Regions from separate parts of the Paenibacillus sp. FSL R7-0345 genome, predicted to be linked through region 2. Evidence: a T-box and tRNA genes for the amino acid it is inferred to sense, from the RefSeq annotation. Region 2 holds a T-box; the other holds one or more tRNA genes.

Region 1 (10,068 bases), 1.5 Mb from region 2:
CTGCCGCAATGCGGTGAGGCGGGGCTCTTTTTTTCAGCCGGGAAAAGGGCCGGAAGGTAGAAAAGCTCTCATTTTGTTTAAGGAAAGGTAACAAGACCTTTTAAAATCGACGTAAATGCTTAAGAAACTGTAAGGAAATTTGTAACAACCGCGGCAGCTGTACTCTCTATAATAAGAAGAGTGGGCCGGGACAGCCAGGCTTTCCGGGTCTTAAGGGAACATCAAGTCAATCATCGTACCTGCGGAAGGGGAAATCGACATGAATATTATACTTAAGGAACAATTGCGCAAATGGGGAACAGGGGTATTAGCAGCAAGTCTGCTGCTTGGAGGGGGAGTGCTGTCCGCAGAAGCGGCTCAAGCGGCACCGGCTGCAGCACAGGCTCAAGCTGCCCAGTCCTCAGTGGTACTGAAATGGAACGGCAGCGTTACACAGCAGACCGGGATTTACAGCGGAGGCAAAGTGTGGGTGCCGGTCAGCTTCCTGCGCGATACACTGAAAATGCCTGTAACCTATGATAAAGCGGAGAAGACGTATTCCATCGGCAAAGGCAATACGCTGACCAAGCTGATGGTTTCGGATTACAGTACAGCTATTTCTGTAAACAATTATTTTCTCGGGGATTATGAAGCGAAAAATATAAATAACCGGCTGTATATCCCGTTTGACCTGATGACCGATTATCTCGGCTACCAGGGTGACTGGAGTGCATCCACCGGCCGTCTGAATGTGATGAAACAAAAGCAGAATGCCATTACTATCAGCACGGAAAGCTTTGTTAAGGAGTCGGAGGTTGCTCCGATCAAGCTGGATTACCCGCAGGTGAGCGGGCTGGTTAATGCGGATGCACAGAAAAAGATCAATGATATGATTAAACAGCAGGTGCTCAGTTATGCGGCAGATGCAGAAAAGCAGATTGCAAACCGGCCAGAGGATGACCGTCCGTATGAGTTCCAGGGCGGATATGTAGTAACGTACAATAAGGACGGTGTCCTCAGCCTTGTCACAGAGCAATACGGGTATACCGGCGGAGCGCACGGGATGACTTACCGCAATGCTTTTACCTTCTCACTGAAGGACGGCAAACGCCTGCTGATCGGTGATCTGCTGAAGGCCAACCCGAATTATAAAAAAGAGCTGAACGCACAGCTCTCTAAGAGAATTAAGGCAGAGGGCGGCTACCTCGGCGGATTTACCGGACTGAACACAGAGAAATATTTCTATTTAAAAGAAGGCAAGCTCGTCGTGTTCTTCCAGCTGTATGAATACACTGCTTACGCTTCCGGATTCCCGCAGTTTGACTTTACCTTTAAGGAACTGCTGCCGGACGGCACCAGCCCGTTTGCAGCATTCAAGTAAACATTCGCACGCTGCCCCCAGGGGCAGAACAAAAGAGCCCTTCCTTTCCCCGATCAGAGGGCCGGGGGGGCTCTTTGCCGTTAAAAAATCCGCATCTGCATATAAGGACGTCCTGCCGTTACGGGGCGCCCCTCCTGTTCATAAGCTGTAGAATGTACCGCATAACAGGAGGGAGGAAGATAAGGATGAGCTATCAGTACACGGCACTTGGGGACTCCCTGACGACAGGCTTCGGCGCGCTGCCCGGAAACGGGTTTGTGCCGGTCTACCGGAGAATGGCAGAGGCCCGCCTGCGGACACCTATCCGGCTGACGAACCTTGGTGTGAACGGGCTGACTACGGACGGACTGGAGCAGCGGCTGAAGGGCGACTATAACTTTCGCCTGGCTGTGCAGGAAGCGGATCTGATTACAATCTCGATTGGCGGCAACGACCTGATCAAAGCTGCCAAGGCAGCCGGCAGCCGCCCCGGTGATCTGTCACCGCTGCTGCAAAAGGCACTGCGCGGCTGTAAACAGAATATCAGTGATATCATGGGAACGCTGACACAGCTTAAGGCAGGCGTGAGTAAGCCTTACATCATCCGGATAGTCGGATTATACAATCCCTACCCGCAGATAGATGAAGCTACAGAATGGGTCCGGCAGTTTAACCGGTATACGTCCGGCTACAGCAGCCGGGTCTGCGGATTCGCTTCCATTTATAATGAATTTGCCGGCAACGAACGCGGCTTATTGTTCCTTGATCATATTCATCCTAACAGCAGGGGCTACCGGGTTATCGCCAATAAGCTGGACGGCCTCGGGTACGGGCGCTTGGGCTAATAGCCGCAATATGGCCTGGATCAGAGCTTCATCATACAGCTTCATCAAAAAAAGGCTGCGGGGACCGATAATGGTCCCCGCAGCCTTCTTTGCTGTTATCCCGCTTACACGCCGGCTGGCAGTGTCTTCTCGATAACTTTATCAACGATACCATATTCAGCTGCATCGGCAGCACTCATGAAGTAATCGCGGTCTGTATCCTTCTCAATGCGTTCCAGCGGCTGGCCGGTACGCTCAGAGAGGATGCGGTTCAGCTTGTCGCGCAGCTTCAGGATGCGGCGGGCACGGATTTCGATGTCCGTTGCCTGGCCCTGAGCTCCGCCGAGCGGCTGGTGAATCATGATTTCGCTGTTAGGCAGCGCGAAGCGTTTGCCCTTGGCACCGGCATTCAGCAGGAAAGCTCCCATGGAAGCGGCCATACCTACGCAAATAGTGGATACGTCGGGTTTGATGTACTGCATTGTATCAAAGATAGCCATGCCGGCTGTGATCGAACCGCCCGGGCTGTTGATGTACAGGTGAATATCCTTATCCGGGTCTTCGGCAGCCAGGAACAGCATTTGGGCAATGATGGAATTGGCTACCACGTCATTAACATCCGTTCCAAGGAAAATAATGCGGTCCTTCAGCAGGCGGGAATAGATGTCATAAGCGCGCTCGCCGCGGTTGCTTTGTTCTACTACCATAGGAATATAACTCACGTGTAAAACCTCCTTGAATGGGTTGTTCGAATGTGTTCATTTTTACTGTTACCGTATTAACCACATGATAAACAAAATCAAACAAAAAGTCAAAGAAAGTCAAACTTAGTTTTAAAAAAAAGAGCCGACAAGCGGCTCTTTGGTTAATTAACAGTAGGACAACTGCTAAATTATGTACAAACATGAAATTAATGGCGCGCCCGCCAAGAATCGAACTTGGATCTCAGGCTTCGGAGGCCTACGTCATATCCATTGGACCACGGGCGCAACAGAATTTATTATAATACATGAATCCATAAATTGCAACAGACATTGAAGATGTCCTTAAAATAACTTTTTGTTCTATAAAAGGCCCGTTTTCAGGTTTTTTGTTTAATAAGAGAAGCCGGCTGTTTCAGCTGAACTGGAGGGCCGTTCTTCTCTTACACCCTGTGACAGATGTATAAAATGTATAAGATGAAAAGCGGTTGAGAATTATACTCTCGGATGACTTGCACTCCGCGTAATATTTGGTTAGAATATGAGTGGGACTTAAAAAGTTAACCCGGGACATTTTGAGACCACGAACAAGGGAATAGAGAAAGACGAAGTTGCAGGAGTGAAAGCATGCGCAATTTATTGGAAATCCAAAAGCAGCTTCTGCCGGATCTCATGGAAACCCTTAAGAGACGTTATACGATTCTACATCAGATCATGCTGTCCGATATTATCGGGCGCAGAACGCTGGCCGCGTCGCTGGATATGACCGAGCGGGTGCTGCGTGCCGAGACGGATCTTCTGAAATCGCAAGGGCTCATTGAGATCGAGAGTGTCGGCATGCGGATTAGTGATGCCGGTCGCAGAACGCTTGACCTGCTGGAGCCGATCGCCAAGAGCCTGTTTGGCCTGGATGATCTGGAAGAGAAGATCCGCTCAACGTATGATCTTAGTAAAGTTATTATCGTGCCCGGTGATTGCGAATCATCCCCGTTCACCAAACGTGAGCTGGGACGTGCAGGCGCCAAAGCCTTTCTGGGTGTGCTGCGCGGCGACGATACCATTGCCGTAACAGGCGGCTCTACACTGGCTGATATGGCCGATCAGCTGACCCTGCCGCTATCCGCCTCCTATAAGAATGCATGGGTTGTCCCTGCACGCGGAGGACTTGGAGAAAGCATGGAGATTCAGGCCAATACGATTGCTTCAACTATGGCTAAGCGGATCGGAGCTAACTACCGTCTGCTGCATGTGCCGGATCTGCTCAGCGAAGAAGCTTACCAGTCGCTGGGGCATGACTCGAACATCGGGGAAATTGTACAAATCATCCGCAGATCGCGTATTATTGTTCATGGGATCGGCGATGCCCTGGAAATGACCCGCCGCCGCAAGCTGGATGAGACTACGGTTTCGGAGATTCAGGCTGAAGGCGCGGTTGCCGAATCGTTCGGCTATTATTTTAACGAGGCTGGCGAGGTTGTCCATACTATGCGTACCATAGGACTCCGTTTAGAGGATATTATCCGCACGGAAGTTGTTATCGGGATCGCCGGGGGCAAGCGCAAAGCCAAAGCAATCCACGCAATGCTGCGCTTCGGGCAAGAGGATATTCTGGTTATTGATGAGGCGGCTGCTGTCGAAATCGGCAAAGAAATCGACACAGAGTTGCAGCATGCGCTATAGATTCCAGGATATGGGGAGCGCGCGCAGTTATTTTGCATTATACTTAACATTGTTGTCTTGACGAGCTTCACCGCTTGTCTTGAATAAATAAAACGAACTCTAGGAGGAACTATTCAATGAGTGTAAAAGTTGGTATTAACGGTTTTGGACGTATTGGACGCCTTGCATTCCGCCGTATTCAAAATGTAGAAGGTATCGAAGTGGTAGCAATCAACGACTTGACTGACGCTAAGATGCTTGCTCATTTGCTTAAATATGATACAACTCAAGGTAAATTCCAGGGAGACGTTGAAGTTCATGACGGATTCTTCAAAGTAAACGGTAAAGAAGTTAAGGTTCTTGCGAACCGTAACCCAGAAGAACTGCCTTGGGGCGACCTCGGCGTAGATATCGTTCTGGAGTGCACAGGCTTCTTCACAACTAAAGAAGCTGCTGAAAAGCACCTCAAAGGCGGAGCTAAAAAAGTAGTTATCTCTGCTCCAGCAACTGGCGACATGAAAACTGTTGTTTACAACGTTAACCATGACATCCTTGATGGTTCCGAAACAGTTATCTCCGGCGCATCTTGCACAACTAACTGCCTTGCTCCAATGGCAAAAGTCCTGAACGACAAGTTCGGAATCGTTGAAGGCCTGATGACTACTATCCACGCTTACACTGGCGACCAGAATACACTTGATGCTCCTCACGCTAAAGGTGACTTCAGACGTGCCCGCGCAGCTGCTGAGAACATCATTCCTAACACTACCGGTGCTGCAAAAGCAATCGGTCTGGTAATCCCAGAACTGAAAGGCAAACTTGACGGAGCAGCACAACGCGTGCCTGTTGCTACAGGTTCCCTGACTGAGCTGGTTACTGTACTTGATAAGAACGTAACTGTTGAAGAAATCAACGCAGCAATGAAGGAAGCTTCCGACCCAGAAACTTACGGCTACACTGAAGATGAAATCGTATCTTCCGACATCAAGGGTATGACTTTCGGTTCCCTGTATGATGCAACACAAACTAAAGTCCTGACTGTTGGCGACAAACAACTGGTTAAAACTGTTGCTTGGTACGACAACGAAATGTCCTACACTGCACAGCTGGTTCGCACTTTGGAACACTTCGCAAAACTGGCTAAGTAAGACCGGCTTAACATAAGCAGCATCTATAGAGCGGAAACAGAGGTTCCTTGTTTCCGCTCTTTCTAAATTTGGGTGTGGAGGAAGACTAATCATGAACAAAAAAAGCGTCCGTGATGTAGAAGTAGCAGGCAAACGCGTATTCGTGCGCGTCGATTTCAACGTTCCGGTGGAAGACGGTAAGATCACTGATGATACCCGTATCCGCGAAACCCTTCCAACGATTAAGTACCTGATCGAAAACGGTGCAAAGGTCATTCTGGCGAGCCACATGGGCCGTCCAAAAGGCCAATTCGTTGATTCTATGCGTCTTACCGTTGCTGCAGAGCGTTTGTCCGAGCTGCTCGGCAAACCGGTAGCCAAAGCTGATGAAGCTATCGGCGAAGCTGTTAAAGCGCAGATCGCTGAGCTGAACGACGGCGATGTGCTCGTGCTTGAGAATGTCCGTTTCTATCCGGGCGAAGAAAAGAACGATCCTGAACTGGCTAAGCAGTTCGCTGAACTGGCTGACCTGTTCGTTAATGACGCGTTCGGCGCGGCTCACCGTGCCCATGCTTCTACTGAAGGTATCGCTCACTTCCTGCCGGCTGTATCCGGTCTTCTGATGGAGAAGGAATTGTCCGTACTGGGCAAAGCTCTCTCGAACCCTGAGCGTCCTTTCACTGCCATCATTGGCGGATCCAAAGTGAAGGACAAAATTGACGTTATCGACAACCTCTTGAACCTGGCTGACAATGTACTGATCGGCGGCGGCCTTTCTTATACATTCACCAAAGCTCAAGGCTATGAAATCGGTAAATCGCTGGTAGACAACGATAAAATCGATGTTGCACTGGGATTCATTGAGAAAGCTAAAAAGCTGGGCAAAAACTTCCTGCTTCCTGTTGACATTGTTGTCGCTGACAAGTTCGGTGCAGATGCCAACACCAAAATTGTAGATGTAACTGACATTCCTGCTGACTGGGAAGGTCTGGACATCGGTCCTAAAACCCGTGAACTCTACGCCAATATCATCAAAGATTCCAAGCTGGTTGTTTGGAACGGACCTATGGGCGTATTCGAAATCGATATCTTTGCTGAAGGAACCAAGGCTGTAGCGCAGGCTTGCGCAACAACTGAAGGCTACACTGTGATCGGCGGCGGTGATTCCGCAGCTGCAGCAGAAAAATTCCACCTGGCTGACCAAATGGATCACATCTCCACTGGCGGCGGCGCATCCCTGGAGTTCATGGAAGGTAAGGCACTTCCTGGCGTAGAAGCACTGAACGACAAGTAAGAGGCACAGAAGGAGGCAATACAAGATTATGAGCAGAACACCTATTATTGCAGGCAACTGGAAAATGTTCAAAACTGTTCCGGAAGCTGAAGGCTTTATCGCTGAAGTTAAGGGCGCAGCAGAAGTGGAAGGCGTGGAAACTGTAATTTGCGCTCCTTTTACTAACCTGCCTGCTCTGGTAGCAGCAGTTAAAGGTACAACTATCAAAATCGGTGCACAGAACCTGCACTTCGAAGACAACGGGGCTTACACAGGCGAAATCAGCGGCGTTATGCTGAAAGACCTTGGTGTAGACTACGTTATCATCGGCCACTCCGAGCGCCGCGCTTATTTCGGCGAAACGGATGAAATTGTGAACAAAAAAATGCACGCGGCATTCCGCCACGGCATCACTCCTATCGTATGTGTCGGTGAAAAGCTCGAAGAGCGCGAAGCTGACCAGACTAAGGAAGTTTGCAAAGTACAAACTGAAGGTGCATTTGCCGGTCTGAGTGCTGAACAGGCAGCTCAGGTTGTAATCGCTTATGAGCCAATCTGGGCGATCGGTACTGGTAAATCCTCTACTTCCCAGGATGCTAACGAAGTTATTGCTTATATCCGTACCCTTGTAAAAGATCTGTACGATGAAGCAACAGCTGAAGTTGTGCGTATTCAATACGGCGGCAGTGTGAAGCCTGAGAATGTAACGGAGTATATGAGTCAAAGCGACATCGACGGCGCTCTTGTCGGCGGTGCCAGCCTGCAGCCTGCTTCCTTCGTTTCACTCGTTGAGGGGGCGAAGTAAGGATGTCAGCTCCAAGACCTGTAGCATTGATCATCATGGATGGTTTCGGATTGCGGAATACGGATGAAGGCAACGCGGTTGCCCAAGCCAATAAGCCGAACTATGACCGTTACCTGAAGCAATACCCGAACACTACGCTTACCGCCTGCGGCGAAGCTGTAGGTCTGCCTGAAGGACAAATGGGCAACTCGGAAGTAGGTCACCTTAACATCGGCGCAGGCCGGATCGTATACCAGGATCTGACCCGTATCGACAAGTCGATCCGTGACGGTGAGTTCTTCGAGAACGAAACGCTGGTTGCTGCTGTAAGAAGCGCTAAGTCCACCGGCAAAAAGCTTCACCTGTATGCACTCGTTTCCGACGGCGGCGTGCACAGTCACATTAACCACCTGTTTGCCATGCTCGATCTGGCCAAGAAGGAAGATATGCACGAAGTGTATATCCATGCTTTCATGGACGGACGCGATGTAGCACCTGACAGCGGACAAAAGTTCGTTCAGGATCTGGTTGCGAAGATCGAAGAAGTGGGCGTAGGTAAAATTGCTACGGTATCCGGACGTTACTACGCGATGGACCGTGACAAACGCTGGGAACGTGTAGAGAAAGCCTACCGTGCTATGGTATATGGCGAAGGCCCTAAATATACTGACGCTCTGCAGGCTATCACTGCATCCTACCAGAATTCCGTTTATGATGAATTCGTTGAGCCTAGCGTAATCGTGGACAGCAACGATCAGCCGGTGGGAGTAGTGGAAAGCGGCGATTCTGTCATCTTCCTGAACTTCCGTCCTGACCGTGCGATCCAGCTGTCGCAAGTATTTACGAATTCCGATTTCCGCGGCTTTGACCGTGGACCGCTCTTCCCGCAGGGTCTGCACTTTGTGTGCCTGACTACGTTCAGCGAAACGGTACAGGGCTATGTAGCCTACTCGCCGAAGAACCTGGACAATACACTGGGTGAAGTGCTGGTACAGAATAACAAGAAGCAGCTGCGTATTGCGGAAACTGAAAAGTACCCGCACGTAACCTTCTTCTTCAGCGGCGGACGCGATGAAGAGCTTCCAGGCGAAACACGCATCCTGATTAACTCGCCAAAAGTGGCAACCTATGATCTGCAGCCTGAGATGAGCGCATACGAAGTGGCGGCGGCCTGCGTAGCGGAAATCGAAGCAGACAGACAGGATGCCATTATCCTGAACTTTGCTAACCCTGATATGGTAGGCCACTCCGGCATGCTGGAGCCTACAATCAAGGCGGTTGAAGTGACAGATGAATGTGTGGGTAAAGTTGTAGATGCAGTTGTTGCCAAAGGCGGCGTTGCGATCATCATTGCTGACCACGGTAATGCTGACATGGTATTTGACGAACAGGGACGCCCGTTCACCGCTCATACCACCAACCCGGTTCCTTTCATCGTAACTACTGAAAATGTTGTTCTGCGCGAATCCGGTATCCTTGCTGATGTAGCACCGACAATTCTGGATCTGATGGGACTTCCGCAGCCTGCGGAAATGACCGGACAATCCATGATTGCCAGCCGCAAATAAGCAGGAGCTTAAATAACGCTTTTTAATACCAAAACCATCGTTAAAGGAGACTATTTTACATGACTATTATTTCTGATGTATATGCACGCGAAGTCCTTGACTCCCGCGGTAACCCTACTGTAGAGGTTGACGTTTATCTGGAATCCGGCGCTAAAGGCCGCGCTATCGTTCCTTCCGGCGCTTCCACTGGCGCTCATGAAGCTGTAGAGCTTCGTGACGGCGACAAATCCCGTTACCTGGGCAAAGGCGTTCTGAAAGCTGTTGAGAACGTAAACGAAATTATCGCTCCGGAAGTAATCGGTATGGACGCTCTTGACCAAGTGGGCATCGACAAGCTGATGATCACTCTGGACGGAACTCCTAACAAAGGCAAGCTGGGCGCTAACGCAATCCTGGCAGTATCCATGGCAGTAGCTCGTGCAGCTGCAGCAGCTCTGGATATTCCTTTGTATGTATACCTGGGCGGATTCAACGCTAAAACTCTTCCAGTACCAATGATGAACATCATCAACGGTGGTGAGCATGCTGACAACAACATCGACGTTCAAGAGTTCATGGTTCTGCCAGTAGGCGCTCCAAGCTTCAAAGAAGCTCTTCGTACAGGTGCTGAAATCTTCCACAACCTGAAGTCCGTACTTCAGTCCAAAGGCCTGAACACAGCTGTAGGTGACGAGGGCGGCTTCGCTCCGAACCTTGGTTCGAACGAAGAAGCAATCACTACAATCATCGAAGCGATCGAAAAAGCCGGTTACAAACCAGGTGTTGACGTATTCCTTGGTATGGACGTAGCTTC
Region 2 (10,068 bases):
CTACTACAAAACTAAAAAAGACCTGCTGCTGTCCATCGTCGGACCGACCATGAGCCGGATGATTGCCCCGTTTGTGATGCGTAATTTTAATGGGGTGCTGGATATGCCGTTTGAGAGCTATGAGGCTTTTTTGCGGGCGTTTATTGTAAACCGGCTTGATTTCGCCCGCAAAAACTTCAAAATCATCCGGATTCTCGTACAGGAAATCCCTTTCCAGCCGGCACTGCGACAGCAGTTTGCCGAAAATGTCCTGGATCAGGTGCTGGAGCGGGTGACCGCGATTACGGAGCATTTTAAGGCTGAAGGTGAGGTTATTGATGCGCCTACCCCGGCTATTATAAGGTTCACTATCTCCTCGGTGATCGGTTATCTGCTGGCCCGCCTGCTGCTGATGCCGGAAAAGGACTGGGATGATGAGGAAGAGATCCGTCTGCTGATCAGCTTCATGCTGCACGGAATCGGCGGGCCCGCGCTGCATGAGCAGTGAAGTCTGGCTGCATTTTGGCGTGATAGAAAGAACAGAGCTACCGCAGAAGGCAAACCTTCGCAGTGGCTTTTTTTCTATATACAATGAAATGGGTAACTTTCCCTTCACGCGCTCTGCAATCTGTCCCGGGCTTTAAGGCGTACGCGTGTTCTGCTAAGATAAATACTATCGAATATCCGGGAAAACCGGACAGGTGTGAGGAAGTGAATGTGACATGGGTTATTATGTTCCGGAGCGGGTAATCCGGCTGCTGTGCGGCAGTGAAGCCTTGGATAAGGGCCGTGCAGACTACGAGGCCGGGAGGGTCCGGCTGAATTATAGAGAGAACGACGACAGGCTCGATTACTCAAAATACCGGGCTGCAGTGCAAGGGCTGGAGAGCTATGATGTGGCGCTGGCCGTCGACAGTGACGGGGATGTAAATGCGGAATGTACCTGCCCTGCCTATTATCACGGGGGGGCTTTTTGCCGGCATATTGCGGCCAGCCTGTTCACCATTCTCCGTCTGGAGGAAGGTGGCGCGGACGATGAGATTGGCGGCCCGCCTCATGAGGAATCTGACCAGCTGCCGGCGGAGACTGGCGTTCTTACACCGCGCACCGCACATAACGCTACTACTGGTGCAGCACATAGCGGTGACCGTCAGCTGGTGAACGGCATGCTTGAGGTGTTCGCAGGCTTAAGCCGCTCCCGGCCGAGCGTTACAGGCAGCTACTCCGATCTCCGGACACCGCTGCAGGTGGAGTTCATCATCAAGCCGGTCACGGTCAGCTACAGTACGCAAATGCTCGGCGTCGAATTAAAGGTCGGTCCCAAGCGGCTGTATATCGTACAAAAAATCAGAACCTTTCTGGAGCATGTCCGGCGCGGCGAGCCGTTTGAGTTCTCCAGGCATTTCAGCTATGATCCTGCGCTGCACTCGTTCAATAAGGAAGACAACGATGTTCTGCTGAAGCTGATTGATATATCGTCGAATGAAAAGCTGTACCGTGCAGGTGTCAATCCTTATACTGCGCAATCTGCCGGGATGGGCGGGGAACGGCTGCTGGCGGTTCCGCCTTTTTTCTGGGAGGGCCTGCTGCCGGCGCTGCTTGCCGCCCCCTCTGCTTTGCTGCAGCAGGGTGATCTGATCCTGGAGAAGCTGGAGCTATCTGCCGAATCCCCGCCGTTAAGCTTCCGGTTCGACCAGTCGGCGGAGGAAGGCTATAGTCTGGACATTGAAGGCATAGCCCAGGTTATGGTGCTGGAGGATTACGGGCTGGTGCTGTCCGGAGGCAAGCTGCTGAAGCTGGATTCCGAGGAATGCCGCAGGCTCGCCGAGCTGAAGCGGATGCTGGCCGCTGCCCGCAAGGACGGAATTGCGATTGCGCCTGAGCAGATGGAGCCTTTTATGGAGCAGGTCATTCCCGGGCTGAAAAAGCTGGGCCGAGTGCACATCGCCGAAGCCATCGCTGACCGGATTGTCCAGACTCAGCTGCAGGCGCGGCTATACCTGGACCGGGTACGGGACCGGCTGCTGGCCGGCCTTGAATTTCAGTACGGCAGCATAGTGATCAATCCGCTGGACGAGGACAGCCGCAGCCGGGGCAGCGAGGTCATTCTGATGCGTGACGGGGAATCGGAGCGGCGGATTCTTGCACTAATGGCGCATGAGTCTTTTGTACGGACGGAAGGCGGCTTTATCATGAGTGATGAGGAAGCGGAATATGATTTTCTCTACCACACGATCCCGCTGCTGGAACCGCTGCTTCAGGTGTACGCCACCACTGCCGTCAAAGGCCGGATTGCCGCTGATACCTACACGCCTAAGGCTGTATTGACCTGGAACGAAAAGACCGACTGGCTGGAGTTCAAGTTCGCGGTGCAGGGCATCGGGGAAAATGAGATTGTGCAGATTCTTGAGGCGCTGCAGGAAAAACGCAGATATTACCGCCTCCCGGACGGTGCTTTGCTGCCGCTGGAAAGTGCAGAGTTTCTGGAGATTATCGCGTTCATGAATGAGCTCGGGGTACACAGCGTTCCTTTTAACAAACCGCAGTTCACTCTGCCGCTGGTCCAGGGTCTGCAGCTGAATCCGGAATCCCGGCATGGCGATGCTGTTACGATCGGACGTTCCTTCCGGCGGTTAATGGCCAATATGGCCAGTCCCGAAAATCTCGATTTTCCGCTGCCGGACAGCCTTGCCCCTGTGCTCCGCGACTATCAGCAGTTCGGGTTCCAATGGATGAAGACGCTGGCCCACTACCGGTTCGGCGGGATTTTGGCTGACGATATGGGACTCGGCAAAACACTGCAAAGCATCGCTTTTCTGCTCTCTGAGCTTACCGATATCCGTGATGGCGGCAAGCCGGCGCTGATCGTCGCCCCCGCCTCCCTGCTCTACAACTGGAAGAATGAGCTGAAACGGTTTGCCCCGGACATCAAGGCGGTCATTGCCGACGGCAGCCTGAATGAGCGTACCAAGGCGGTTCGCCAAGGAACAGGCGCTGACGTGATCATTACCTCCTACCCGCTGCTGCGGCGGGACATTGAGCTGTATGCCCGGCTGTCCTTTCATACCCTGATTCTGGATGAGGCGCAGATGATCAAGAATCATGCAACCCAGACCGCCCAGGCGGTAAAAATATTGCAGGCCCGCTACCGCTTCGCCCTCACAGGAACACCGGTGGAAAATGCGCTGGAGGATTTGTGGTCGATATTCAGCGTTGTTTTCCCTGGCTTGTTCCCCGGCAAAAAAGCGTTTCATGATCTGCCGCGCGAAACGGTCGCCAAGCGGACCCGTCCCTTCCTGCTGCGCAGGCTGAAAAGTGATGTACTCAAGGAGCTGCCGGATAAAATTGAGTCCCTGCATGCCTCCGAGCTGCTGCCTGAGCAGAAAAAGCTGTACATGGCTTATCTCGCCAGACTGCGTAAGGAAGCGCTGAAGCATCTCGACAATGAGAGCTTCGGCCACGGCCGGATCAAGGTGCTGGCCGGAATTACCCGGCTGCGCCAGCTCTGCTGCCACCCCGCCCTGTTCATTGAGGGCTACGACGGCGGCTCGGCCAAGTTCGACCAGCTGCTGGAAATTATCGAGGAATGCCGCAGCTCCGGCAAACGGATGCTCATCTTCTCCCAGTTCACGGAGATGCTTGGGATGATTGGACGGGAGCTGGCCCTGCAGGGCGTCCGGCATTTTTATCTGGACGGCAAGACACCGGCCGACCAGCGGGTCGAGTTGTGCAGCCGGTTCAATGAGGGGGAACGCGATCTGTTCCTCATCTCGTTAAAAGCCGGAGGCACCGGCCTTAACCTGACCGGAGCGGACACGGTGATCCTGTACGATCTGTGGTGGAACCCTGCCGTCGAGCAGCAGGCTGCCGACCGGGCCCACCGGATCGGGCAGAAGAAAGTGGTGCAGGTGATCCGCCTCGTTGCCCAGGGCACCGTCGAGGACAAAATGTATGAGCTGCAGCAGAAGAAAAAGAATCTGATCGAAGAGGTCATCCAGCCGGGGGCGGAGACGCTGTCCGCCCTGACCGAGCAGGATATCCGCGAAATTCTGATGCTCTGATAAGTTGAAAGATTTGGAAGCGCAGAAGAAAATAAAGTATAATGACAGGGATTGTTACTGCTTAAGCAGCAGGCTGTTTGGGTCTGCTGACGCTTCTCTCAATGGTTATATACTATTTTACGGAGGTGCATTAACATGAGCTTTACCCTGGAACCGGGTGCTTCAGCTCCCGATTTTTCTTTAAAGGCAACCGACGGTCAGACGTATTCACTGGACAGCTTTGCTACAGCAAAAGCACTGGTCATCTTCTTCACCTGCAATCATTGTCCGTTCGTCGTCGGCTCCGATGAAGTCACGCGCCAGACTGCCGAAAAGTACCGCGAGCGGGGAGTAGCTTTTGCAGGGATTAACGCCAACAGCGAAACTACCCATCCTGACGATTCCTATGAGCATATGGTCAGCCGGATGGAGGAGCAGAAATTCCCGTGGCTCTATCTCCGCGATGACACGCAGGAAACCGCACGGGCCTACGGTGCGCTGCGCACGCCGCATTTCTTCGTGTTTGACCAGGACCGCAAGCTGGTCTACACCGGCCGCGGCGTCGATAACCCGCGGGAAACCGGCAAGATGACAGTCAACGACCTGGACAACGCGTTGTCCGAGCTGCTCGCCGGACAAGCCATCAGCACACCGCTGACCAATCCGATCGGCTGCAATGTCAAATGGGACGGCCAGGATGCGCATTGGATGCCGGCGGAGGCTTGTGATCTGGTATAGATGGACTTTGAATGGATTGAGAGCTAATTAGGATAAATTCAGTTAAAAAAAGGGAAATGTATAGGTCTAGGCCGCCCGGGGTTCGTTGAGTTAAAGGGATTTTCCCCTTTATTCCGGGCTTGAGTGGTTGATTTATGCGTGAGCTTGCAAAAAAGAGGGACTTTCCAGCCGCAGGCGGCTGGAAAAGTCCCTCTTTTATGTTGCTGGTGAGTAATTTTGCGTTTAGACGATAGTCAATCCGCCGCTGGCGTATCCTGCTACTGTAGTAGCCACATCGAGGCCTGCCGTAACTGTGGCAGAGAAGACCATCAGCAGCCGTTCGCCTGCAGTAACCGGGATACTGAGCCCCGAGGTAAGGCCGCTGCTAATTGTACCTAAAGCGATGGCACCAGTCAGTGGCGGTGCCAAGGTAACCAGTGCACCCGGTACAGCGGTAAACGTATTATCCGGTGTTGTGGAACGGAATAATTGAGCTGTTATAGTTACTGTAGATCCTACCAGTGCCAATGCTGCAGTAGTACTAAAGTATGCGGCAAGGGAAGTAATTGTACCCGCACGCGGCACGGAGAAGGCAAAGTTAAGCAGTGTACCCGCAGCTCCTGTGAGGTCGATGGTTCCACCGGCGATGCTTACACCGGTAGCACTGTTTCCGAAGCCGATCAAACTGGAGGTATTAAGCAGACCGCCCAGCACAGTGGTCAGTGCAGCCGGCAGACCTGAAGCGTAAGGAATGATTGCGCCCGAACCGGTTGGTCCGGTAGCCCCTGTTATACCGGTCACGCCGGTTGCACCAGTCGCTCCCGCCAAACCCGTCGCACCCGTCACTCCGGTCGCTCCCGCCAGTCCAGTCGCTCCCGTCACCCCGGTCGCTCCATCCAAACCAGTCGCTCCCGTCACCCCGGTCGCTCCTGCCAACCCAGTCGCACCCGTCACCCCGGTCGCTCCATCCAAACCAGTCGCTCCCGTTACTCCGGTTGCTCCTGCCAGTCCAGTCGCGCCCGTCACTCCGGTCGCTCCATCCAACCCAGTCGCACCCGTTACCCCGGTTGCTCCCGCTAACCCAGTCGCGCCCGTCACCCCGGTCGCTCCATCCAAACCCGTCGCTCCCGTCACCCCGGTCGCTCCTGCCAACCCAGTCGCACCCGTCACCCCGGTCGCTCCTGCCAGTCCAGTCGCGCCCGTCACCCCGGTCGCTCCATCCAACCCAGTCGCACCCGTCACCCCGGTCGCTCCATCCAATCCAGTCGCTCCCGTCGCTCCGGTTGCTCCGGTCGCACCGCTGCCCGGGCCGGTTGCACCCGTTGCGCCTGTTGCACCTGGAGCCCCGGCTTCGCCTGGAGCACCTGTTGCACCGGTCACTCCGATAACCTCGCCCATCAGCTCAGCGGATACCAGCCGGTGGGCTGTTACGAGCTCGCCTGCACTATTTTTACCCCATAAAGAGATTTGGATCGGGTCATCAGGCGGGCTGGTAGGCGTAACGAACAAAAACTCAAAACCATCCAGATCTGCATAATAGTTAGTCGTAATCACCTGGTTAGGAGCCACATTCAGCGTCTCGCTGATATACAGATTTCTTACACCGCCAAGCAGATAGTAACCCTGTACAAGCACGTCAGATGCTGTGATGCTGCTGCGGTTATCTACACGGAGTGTAACTTGAGTGGTGGGTCTTACACCTGCAACCATATTGTTTTCAATCGGTCCAGTAGAATAAAAACTCATCTGAGCAGCTCTCCTTTTCTATAAAAGATCTCACTAATCTAAGATTTCGTGATCGACCACACGGTGGGCTTCCACCAGTTGTCCGTCTGTCTGCTTGCCCCATACCGAAATTCCCAGATCATTTTCCATAATCTCGCCGGTTGTAAAGACAAACTCATAGCCGTCCAAATCTGCAAAATAGTTCCGGGAAACCGCCTCATTCGGAGCAACATTGATAACCTCACTCACGTACAGATTTCTGATTGTGGTGAAGTAGAAGCCTTCAATTACAACACTGGCAGCCGTTTGGGAAGAACGGTTGATGATCCGTATAGTTACAAGCTGGGCTGGTCTGACTCCGGACACAGGATTGTTTTCGATCGGTCCAGTTGATAATATTGCCATCTTGTTTCATGCCTCCTTTCCATTCTCCCATCTATGAACTTTGAACTATAAATCTAGCGGCGCCTCTGACGAACCGCACAATATATTACTATTCCGGCACAGCGCCGGCGGTGTGGACATGAGACAGGCTGCAATCACCAAAATCTCCGAATCCGCATATGCTGTTCACTAGGGAAGAAATATCCGCAGTACTGCCGCTTTCCTGAAAGATTGTAAATGGAAGAAGGGAGTCCCATGCCCCCTGCCGGCAAAGGAAAGAAAACGAGTGTTAAAAAGCAGCCGACCAACCCCAAAGCTCAAAGCCCCAAGGGGCTGGAATTTGCAGTTGCCGCACTTTTGCTGACCGGTAAGCTGAAGGTGGATTCCATTCAGATGTTTACGGACGCTTCCCTCGTAGTCGGCCTGGTCGGCAAATATAAATCTTTGAGCAATCTGAGCCAAAGTAATATGGATAAGCTGGTCAGCTTTCTTGACGATAACAGCAGCCTGACGCTGAACGAGATCATGTCCGCCCTGAAGCAAAAAGCGGATAACACATAAGGAGTACGGCCAAAAAAAAGGAGGATAACAGAAATGGGAAAAGCCGATTTTGACGGGGAGGAATTCGCCGGCGGGCTTTTGCTGGTCATTGTGATTGCACTGCTGATCTATGGCTCCACAGATATTAAAAACCTTACTGCAGCACCGGCGTCGGATTAATTTTTTTACAAAAGCCAGCCAATCTTCCGCCCGCCTCTTGCTTTCTCGCGGAAATTCGCTATACTGATAAAAATCCATATGTAATCGATGAACGGGACAGTAGTGTGTTGGATCTAGTCTCAGCGAGCCGGGAATGGTGGAAACCGGTACAGATCCAGGCATGAAGCGCACCCGGGAGATGGACTTCTGAACTTACAGTAGGAAGCCCCGGCTGAAGACCGTTAACTTTTGAGTGGTTGAACCTCTGGTTCAGCAACGAGAGTGGTACCGCGAGCGCTAACAAGCCTTCGTCTCTTTGATGAGATGAGGGCTTTTTCTTATGTCTGGAGTGACGTTCACTGATGCTGCAGCTCTGCCTATTTAGGAGGTCCTATTCATGTTAAGCCAACTTATCAAAAACAGTCTGGAACACAGCGTCCGGCAAGTTTTCACAACCCTCGGAGCTGATGCAGAACCCCCCGTCATTCTGCTCGAGCAGCCTGCCAATCCCGATTTTGGCGACTACTCCAGTAACATTGCAATGCAGCTGGCCAAAATACTGCGCAAGGCGCCTATGGCAATCGCAGAGCTGATAACAACGGAGATAGAACAATCTAGCGGATTAGATGGACTATTTTCCAAAATAGACATCGCCGCACCGGGCTTCATTAATCTGTATATTAACTGGCAGGACTGGGCGGGGCGCCAATTCAGGCTGCCTGAAGCTGCCGGGGAAAAAGTAATCATCGAGCACACCAGTGTCAATCCAAATAAGTCCATGCATATTGGCCATCTGAGAAACTCCTGTATCGGGGATGCGCTGGTACGGATTTTGCGGAAAACCGGGTACAGCGTCGAGGTGCACAACTATGTGGATGATCTCGGCAATCAGCTGGCGGATACGGTAGTCGGGCTGCTGAATGTGCCGCTGTCCGGGGAGCATGTCCGTTTTGGTGATTACTGCTGGGACATTTACGCCGGTGTGAACAAAGAATATGCGCTGCATCCGGAGAGTGTACACAAGCGGACAGAGATCCTTCACGGGCTGGAAAAAGGGGACGGCAATACAGCCTGGCTCGGCAGCCTTGTCGCTGAACGGATTGTGCGGGAGCATGTCGCCGAGATGAAGGGATTTGACATCAGCTATGATCTGCTGGTCTGGGAGAGCAGTATTCTGAAGGAAGGCTTTTGGGCTTCGGCCTTTGCGCTGCTTAACCAGACGGAGGTGTTCGTGCAGGAACGTGAGGGCAAGCTGGCAGGCTGCTGGATTCTCAAGCAGGCGGCTGGAGAGCCGGCTGAGGCTGAAGTAGATGAGCATCAAAAGGATAAGGTGCTGGTGCGCTCGAACGGAATTTTGACCTATACGGCCAAAGATATTGCCTACCATCTCTGGAAATTCGGGCTGCTGGATAAGGATTTCAGCTACAGCGAGTTTAACTCGGGACTTTGGACTACGGGGCTGAGCGGGGAGCAGCGGGCTTTTGGCCGGGCTGACCGGGTAGTGAATGTCATCGACTACAGACAGGAGTATCCGCAGGCGATGGTCAAACAGGCACTCGAGATACTGGGATACACAGAGCAGGCTGAACAATTGCATCACGTAAGCTATGGCGTGGTTTCCCTCAGTCCGGCGTCTGCAGCCGAGCTTGGCATTGATATTTCTGACGGCAAAACCTCTTACGCTATGTCCGGCCGTCAGGGCATCGGCATCAAGGTCACCGAGCTGTTGCAGCTGATGGAGCAGACGATTGAAGCCACCCGCTCAGACAAAAGCGGCCTGTCCAGCCGGCACATCGCCACCGCTGCCATCCGTTACTACCTGCTGCGGTTTAATCTGGGGACGGAGATTATTTTTGACTTTAAGCAGGCGACCGAGATTTCCGGCAACACAGGCGTGTACCTGATGTATACCTATGCACGTGCGGGCAGTGTGCTCAGTAAAAGCGGGGCTTTGGCTGTAAAAGAGGACTCCAGTGCTGGAATAGTTAAGCCTAGTGATGATACAGCTGTAGTTGGTGAAGAAACAGTTAATACTGGGGAGGCGACAGCTTACTTTGGTGATGCCATGGCTAACTTCGGGAAGGCGGCAGCTAAATCTGGTGACGCCACAACTGACTTCGGTAATGCCACAGTGTACTCTGGTGGTGTACAGGCAAACTTCCCTGCAGCAAAAGCCGGCAGCCCTCCGGTCTTCCCGGCAGCGCTCCAAAAAGCTGAGCTCGCCCTGCTGAGACACCTCAGCACCTGGCAGGATACGCTCCACAGCGCCAGCGTACAGCTGACGCCAAATACAGTCTGCAACTACGCGCATACGCTGGCTTCGCTGTTTAATAACTTTTACTCGGCCTGCCCGATTCTAAAAGGCGAAGCCCAGTCGGTCGCCTTCCGTCTCTGGCTCACGCAGAGATTCAAGGATACACTTGGCGAAGCGCTGGAGGTGCTTGGCCTGCCGCGGCCGGAGCGGATGTAGCGGATGCAGTGGATGCAGTGGATGCAGTGGATCTAGCAGATGCAGCGGCTCGTA

Evidence for each region. The T-box of region 2 lies ahead of argS (arginine--tRNA ligase). A T-box ahead of a tRNA ligase gene usually reads a tRNA of that ligase, here a tRNA-Arg.
Region 1: it has a tRNA-Arg gene. The T-box ahead of argS (arginine--tRNA ligase) is inferred to sense a tRNA for this amino acid. The anticodon was not compared.

What each region holds. Positions count from the first base shown of each region.
Region 1 covers NZ_CP152002.1:173,214-183,281, forward strand. Annotated here, with positions in the region: gene NST84_RS00870 (DUF4163 domain-containing protein) at 260-1,360, shown strand; gene NST84_RS00875 (GDSL-type esterase/lipase family protein) at 1,546-2,184, shown strand; gene clpP (ATP-dependent Clp endopeptidase proteolytic subunit ClpP) at 2,289-2,885, opposite strand; tRNA gene NST84_RS00885 (tRNA-Arg) at 3,078-3,152, opposite strand; gene NST84_RS00890 (sugar-binding domain-containing protein) at 3,492-4,544, shown strand; gene gap (type I glyceraldehyde-3-phosphate dehydrogenase) at 4,661-5,671, shown strand; gene NST84_RS00900 (phosphoglycerate kinase) at 5,763-6,944, shown strand; gene tpiA (triose-phosphate isomerase) at 6,973-7,728, shown strand; gene gpmI (2,3-bisphosphoglycerate-independent phosphoglycerate mutase) at 7,731-9,275, shown strand; gene eno (phosphopyruvate hydratase) at 9,335-10,068, shown strand, end outside.
Region 2 covers NZ_CP152002.1:5,661,202-5,671,269, forward strand. Annotated here, with positions in the region: gene NST84_RS24395 (TetR/AcrR family transcriptional regulator) at 1-487, shown strand, start outside; gene NST84_RS24400 (DEAD/DEAH box helicase) at 702-4,040, shown strand; gene NST84_RS24405 (thioredoxin family protein) at 4,176-4,757, shown strand; gene NST84_RS24410 (exosporium glycoprotein BclB-related protein) at 4,980-6,482, opposite strand; gene NST84_RS24415 (hypothetical protein) at 6,516-6,866, opposite strand; gene NST84_RS24420 (hypothetical protein) at 7,101-7,406, shown strand; gene NST84_RS24425 (hypothetical protein) at 7,440-7,565, shown strand; T-box leader at 7,644-7,863, shown strand; gene argS (arginine--tRNA ligase) at 7,942-10,014, shown strand.